Linked DNA regions of Spirulina subsalsa PCC 9445. The protein of the gene in region 1 binds, or shares a complex with, the protein of each later gene. Links are inferred from orthologs where the notes say so. Each region holds a gene or a part of one and is shown on either strand. Other genes may lie near its edges.

Region 1 (3,196 bases):
GGCGTTGTTGAGGATTGTCGATTAAATAGCGAATAATTTCCGATTGCTCATAAAATCGACTATCCCATTCTTCATAAATCGCCAATTCTGCACTTTTTTCGCCCATTAAGTAACCTCTTGCCGCTTTTTCCATTGCAGAGATACTAAAGGCAAGGTCTTTGACTTGATTAATATGTTCGTGTAACTGGGTGACTTGTTGGGTTTGCTGCTCTACTTGTCGCACTCCCTGCACATAAACCACAAGGGCGGTCACACCAGATAAGACAATGGGAACAGAATAACCGACTAGAATCGTGTTGCGTAGCTTGAGCTTCTTGAGCAGAAACGTTAAGGAAGACAGGTTAATAAGCATACAGTCAATCCAGAGAACTGTTCGGTTTGAGTTGGTCTGGGGAAAGAAGTTTGCGAGTCTTAGCCGCTTAGATCAAAAAGATATTTCTTCGAGAGGGAGAAGTTCTTCGGGAGTATTCGCTTTCCTTGATGCACGCTGATTTTCTGGGCCGATGAGGGAACATCATGACCTGCTGCCTCTGGGAAAACTCTAAGGGCAAATTCAAGAATTTTCCCGTTTTTACAGATTAACTACAGCTTTTTTCGATACTCCCCGATGCAAAGGGGCGGAGATTCTCCGTTCTACGGGAGTCCAAGGACTTTACCCTCACTGAGCTTCTTTCGTTGTCAGGATGGGTTGCGCTTTAGCGCCTTGGGCGCACAAGGAAACGCGAAAAATCGAAATGGAGCTAAGGAGATTCGAACTCCTGACCCCTGCAATGCCATTGCAGTGCTCTACCAACTGAGCTATAACCCCGTTCAGTGCATTATTGATAATAGCCAAAATAAAAAGCTTTTGTCAAGCGATTACTCAAAATTTTTTCCAAAGTTTCTTAACGTGCTTTAATAATAGCCCATCCCCCCGGCTTGGGTGAGGTAGGTGAGGCAGTGGTTCATCATGAAGTAAACTACGAGCAAACCCGCAGCACATAAGGAAACTAGCGTTCCTGCTAGCATGAGAGAAAATTCCTGTTGATCAACAGCTTCCTGCATCAGGTGGAGGGACCAGGCCACCAGTGCAACGTCAAAGATTAGAATAGGAATCAACATATTTTACGTTTTGTAAACTTTTCTCTATTCTAGTATACAAAATCTGAGAGATTGGGTCATCTCCCAGAAACTTTCGCTTCTTTTAAGAAATGGGTCTAAGCCTAAATACTTAGCGGCGCATAGGGATTTGATGGTCAATTAGGTAGTTTTTAATTTCTGAGATCGTCAATTGGCCGTAATGGAGTAGGGAAGCGAGTAGTGCGGCTTCTGCTTTCCCTTCTGTGACGGCCTCATAAATGTGGTGGGTATTGCCAGCCCCTCCCGAGGCAATGACGGGAATTTCTACGGACTCGGCAATAGTGCGCGTCAGTTCGAGATCATAACCGGCTTGAGTCCCGTCAGCATCCATACTTGTGACCAACAATTCTCCGGCTCCGCGTTGTTCGACTTCTTTGGCCCAGGCGATCGCATCAATCCCGGTATTTTCTCGTCCCCCGCGCACATACACATCCCAGCCTGACTGGTTTTCGCCCTTCCGTCGTCGGGCATCAATGGCGACCACAATACACTGATTCCCAAACCGATCGGCGGCTTGATTAATAAAATCGGGATTACGCACGGCGGCGGAGTTGATACTCACTTTATCCGCCCCAGCCCGTAACAAATTTTTAATATTTTCTAAGGAATTAATCCCACCGCCCACAGTGAGGGGAATAAATACCTGTTCGGCCGTGCGATAGACTACATCCACCATAGTATCTCGGTCTTCATGGGTGGCGGTAATATCCAAAAACACTAACTCATCGGCCCCTGCGTCATTATAAGCCCGGGCTAACTCGACGGGATCTCCGGCATCCTGAAGATTGACAAAATTAATCCCCTTGACCACACGCCCTGCATTCACATCTAAACAAGGTAAAATCCGTTTCGCCAGCATAATAATTTCCCTACAATGTTCTATAACAGTCTCACATAAGGAGGGTGTGGGGAATAGGGCAATAGGTCATAACTAAAGCTCTTGCGTCTTCCCAACTCCCGATTCCCTATCCCGATCTATAGGCCGATATGCGTTTATCCCTGAGTCCCTACTTGCGTTTTTTGCGTCGTTTGATTCCCCAAGCGGTGACTGAGGAACGTTTAAATATTTTCCAGAGTGAATTAGCGTCAGAGGCCAGTTGGACGACGAATTATGTCGTATTGACGATTAGTTCCTGTGCGATCGCCACTTTTGGTCTTCTCAGTAACAGTGCGGCCGTGATCATTGGGGCGATGTTGATTGCTCCCCTCATGTTACCCCTGCGAGGATTAGCCTTTTCTGCCCTAGAGGGGGATGTTCCCCTGTTTCGCAAATCGGTTATTGCGATTGTGGGAGGAACTCTACTGGCCATTCTCCTTTCGTGGTTTCTGGGGTCAATTGTTCCGATTGCGGGGTTTGGTTCGGAATTCCAAGCCCGGGTTAGACCGGATATTGTAGACTTAGGCATTGCTTTAGCGGCTGGGGGAATTAGCGGTTTTGCCAAGGTGCGTAAGGGGGTGAGCGATGCGGTGGCCGGAACGGCGATCGCTGTTGCCCTAATGCCCCCGTTATGTGTTGTCGGTTTAGCCCTATCTGCCGGACTTGGGGATGCGGCAATGGGGGCGTTCTTACTCTATGCGACCAACCTATTGGGCATTACCCTAGCCTGTATGTTGGTGTTTATCGTCGCTGGATATGCTCAAGTGAGTCATTCCATCACCTGGGCGATTTTGTCGGCCCTGTTGTTAGTCATTCCTTTGGGAACTAATTTCCTTGAATTGGTGCAGAAGTCCCGCTTAGAAACAGTAGTGCGGACGTTATTGTTGCGTCAAACCATCACCATTGGGCAAGAAGATGTCACCCTCATTGATACTCGCATTGATTGGTCTAGGAGAGTGCCAATCGTCTATTTAACGGTACAATCGGCCATAGAGATTACACCCAAGCAGGTGATGGAGGTGGAACAGTTTGTGAGTCAACAAGTGGGTCGAGAATTGAAGTTTGTTCTTTTTGTCAGTCAGGGGAAAACCGTAACGGCTGATGGGGTTAACTTGAATATGACAATTCCCCTACAAGTTGATCGTCTGTTTATGCGGGAGTTGCGCCCTTCTCCTGAAGCTAATCCGGTTCCTTCTCCCA
Region 2 (3,220 bases), 690 kb from region 1 along the record:
AGGCAGAAGTTGAACGGATGCGCGATCGCCTTTCTCTGTTAGAACTGCGTAAACGAGTGGCCGAAGTCCCGCCCCCTTTGGACTTTTTAGCCGCCCTACGCCAAGGCAAAACCACCCCCGCCCTAATTGCCGAAGTCAAAAAAGCCTCCCCCAGTAAAGGCGTGATTCGGGCGGATTTTGACCCCGTGGCCATTGCTCAAAGCTATGAGCAGGCCGGGGCGAGTTGTATTTCTGTACTAACCGATCAGGAATTTTTTCAAGGCAGCTTTGAAAATTTGGCCTTAGTGCGCTCAACTGTCCAGATTCCGCTATTGTGTAAGGAATTTATTATCTACCCCTATCAAATCTATCTCGCTCGGAGTTATGGGGCTGATGCCGTCCTGTTAATTGCGGCGATTCTCAGTGATCAGGATTTACGGTACTTCGTGAAAATCAGCCAAAGTCTAGGGATGACTCCTTTAGTCGAAGTTCACACTCTCGCTGAATTAGATCGCGTTTTAGCCGTAGAAGACGTTACCCTAGTAGGCATTAACAATCGGAATTTAGAAAATTTCTCGGTTGATTTGCAAACGACCCGCCAGTTAATTGCAGCGCGGAGGGAGCAATTGGCAGCCCGAAACGTCCTCGTTGTGAGTGAATCCGGGATTCACACCGCCGAGGATCGGCAAACTGTCCATGACGCTGGAGCCCAAGCCATCTTAGTGGGAGAGTCCTTAGTTAAACAAGGCAATCCTCAAGAGGCGATCGCGAACCTGTTCTCTTAAAATATTCGTCCCTTTTTTCTATTTTATGACCTACCCTATGCCCCATTCCGAGGATTTGGCTTCTATGGTTCAAATCCCCCTCCCCTCCCATATTCACTATGAATTGCTCTTACAACTCCTAGAACGTCAAACCTTACCCTCTGTGGATCATTCTCCGGTCATGCGGGAACAGGTACAACAGTTAATTATTACCCTGCGCAAAGCCCTTGCTCAACAGCGCCAAATTGAAACCATTTTTGAGCAAGGGAAAATCCCATACGAGCATCGTTGGTCTTTAAACAGTTTCGGCAATGATGTTCGCGTAGCATCTCAAAACGAGAATCTAGCAGTAGTTGATTTGATCCCGGAGGAAACAACCTCACTTTAACACCCTAACTCAAGGGGCCTAGATGGGCTATAACTCCCGCGCTGTACTCGCCGAGTCAGCATCGGGAGTGCGTCAATTGATGACCTGATTCACAAAATTGGAAAGGATTTGTAACCCACTCGTAGAGGACTTTTCCGGGTGAAATTGTACGGCCGCCAGATTATCCCGCGCAATAGCGGCTGTAACGGTTTGGGACCCGTGAACCACTGTAGCAGCACGCACCGAGGGATCTACAGGATCCACATAATAAGAGTGGACAAAATACACATAAGGATCCCGGGGTAATTTGTCCCAGAGGAGATGATTGGGTTGGGTGAGGGTGAGTTGATTCCATCCCATGTGAGGAATGACTAGATTCGGTTCTGATTTAAACCGTCGGACTTTGCCCGGAATAATGCCTAATCCCGGTTCTTTTCCTTCTTCGGATCCCTCAAAGAGAATCTGTAATCCTAGACAAATCCCGAGGAAGGGTTTCCCGTCTTGAATGACTTGCTTGAGGGGTTCTTCTAAATAGCGCGATCGCAAATGTTGAACAGCCGGATCAAATGATCCCACACCGGGCAAAACCACCGCATCGGCAGACTCAATCTCCTTAGCAGAGTCCGTAACAATCGGTGTTGCACCCGCATTTTCCAACCCCTTACAAGCGGAGTGCAAATTCCCCATATCATAGTCAACGACGGCAATCTTTACCATTCTGGCTTATAGCTATCCTCTCCCTAGAGTTTTCCGAACACTCCCCCGTTCAAAGATGATAACGGGCGATTTAATCTAAGATTAGCATGAATTTCGGCGGCTTTCTCTAATATTTCTAGATCATTTAAGAAAAGCATCTGATAGTCTTAACACATTTGAGAAAATCTTTCTTTTTGTTTGGGTGAATCAACAGCCAACAATCCTCTAAATAACCCATAAAATTCCCTATTTTCGTTTGATTGCTTCATCTAAAATAGCCATTTGTTCAGGAGTAAGATCCTGTCCAATTTTTGACAAAAGTTCTGTAGACATAACAAAACTACAATTATCTTTTAATTTTTCGTTTGACATATTATTAAATTGCTCATCGGTTAAATTGTTTTCAACAAGATCAACCAAATGTTCAACTATTTTTACATAATCAATGTCTTGTTTAAATATAGGATCTTCTTCCATTAAAACAGACACAACTTGCTCAATTCTCTTTAGGATTAATTTTTGTTGATTATCATTGGTTAACATGATACTGCCCTTCATGTAGTCTTAATCATTAAAATAGTCTTTTTTGCTCTTTAATCTCTTTGATTCTTTCTAAGATTTGACGATTCCCCTTGATGGCTAAAGAAACAATATTAGTGTCTAATAAATAACTCACAAATTACCTACTTCCTTTTAATTGCATTATCAAAAATGACCCTTTGTTCAGGTGTAAAAGCCTCACCAATTGTTCCCAAAAGTTCTATGGTCATTAAACCCCTACTATATTCTTTTAATTCCTCGTCTGACATAGTATTAAATTCTTCAACAGATAAGTTTTTTTGACAACGTTTAACTAAGTCTTGGACGATTTCTAAATAACTTAGATTTTCATTAAATAAAGGATCTTCTTCCATTAAAATAGACACAACTCGCTCAATTCTCTTGAGGATTGATTTTTGTTGATTATCATTGGTTAACATGATATTGCCCTCCATGTAGTTTGTCTGATTAACAATAACTCAATCCTAACCCAAAATTAGTTTCCATCCCCTGCCCCCACCACACGCCCCGATATTCCCTTAAACCATTGAGCATTGACCAAACGTTATACAGGCGATAAAACCTTAAGAATTTGTGCCGCCAGAGCCTCTCCCGTGTCTCCCATCTCAAGGGTTTTATAGGCTAAATTACTTTGGTTTAAAGCACTGGCAATGGTCGGGGGTAACTCATTATTGGTGAAAATAATTAACTTCGGAGTCACCACCCCCCCATAGGCTTGAATCGTGGCAATTTCTAAACTAAATCCTCCCGCCGTAAAATGAGGATTGAGCGCCCCATCATACTCAAATTTACTAAGCATTAGCTGGAACGAATAGGTGCGACTGGTATCAAATTCCCCAACGTTGGTGAGGGT

What was found.
Region 2: the proteins of hisF (region 1) and hisH are in contact, whole or in part, in a crystal structure (PDB 6RU0), measured with the Thermotoga maritima proteins. The link is inferred for Spirulina subsalsa PCC 9445 from one-to-one orthologs. Residues at the interface, in WP_004080486.1 of Thermotoga maritima: Met1, Leu2, Ala3, Arg5, Ser40, Glu41, Asp45, Glu46, Ala70, Glu71, Ile73, Asp74, Ile75, Pro76, Phe77, Asp98, Lys99, Ser122, Gln123, Glu161, Thr195, Leu196, Asn247, Arg249, Glu251; in WP_004080484.1 of Thermotoga maritima: Asn15, Arg18, Arg22, Arg117, Leu118, Pro119, His120, Met121, Gly122, Trp123, Asn124, Asn134, Gly135, Tyr136, Tyr138, Val140, Tyr158, Glu180, Lys181, Ser182, Ser183, Lys184, Ile185.

Annotation. Positions count from the first base shown.
Region 1 is NZ_JH980292.1:938,161-941,356, reverse strand. Bases 95-2,962 are described here. They hold hisF (imidazole glycerol phosphate synthase subunit HisF), read right to left. Parts: upstream 1,979-2,962; coding sequence 1,211-1,978; downstream 95-1,210. Other genes in these bases: SPI9445_RS0104560 (DUF389 domain-containing protein), read left to right, coding at 2,107-2,962; SPI9445_RS0104570 (hypothetical protein), read right to left, coding at 895-1,101; SPI9445_RS0104580 (methyl-accepting chemotaxis protein), read right to left, coding at 95-352. Also shown: more of SPI9445_RS0104580, read right to left, coding at 1-94; more of SPI9445_RS0104560, read left to right, coding at 2,963-3,196.
Region 2 is NZ_JH980292.1:245,847-249,066, forward strand. The notes cover bases 16-2,907. They hold hisH (imidazole glycerol phosphate synthase subunit HisH), read right to left. Parts: upstream 1,828-2,907; coding sequence 1,204-1,827; downstream 16-1,203. Other genes in these bases: trpC (indole-3-glycerol phosphate synthase TrpC), read left to right, coding at 16-764; SPI9445_RS23910 (DUF5340 family protein), read left to right, coding at 829-1,131; SPI9445_RS0101575 (hypothetical protein), read right to left, coding at 2,053-2,349; SPI9445_RS0101585 (hypothetical protein), read right to left, coding at 2,490-2,786. Outside these bases: more of trpC, read left to right, coding at 1-15; SPI9445_RS23915 (CIA30 family protein), read right to left, coding at 2,912-3,220. UniProt on the Escherichia coli protein: IGPS catalyzes the conversion of PRFAR and glutamine to IGP, AICAR and glutamate. The HisH subunit catalyzes the hydrolysis of glutamine to glutamate and ammonia as part of the synthesis of IGP and AICAR.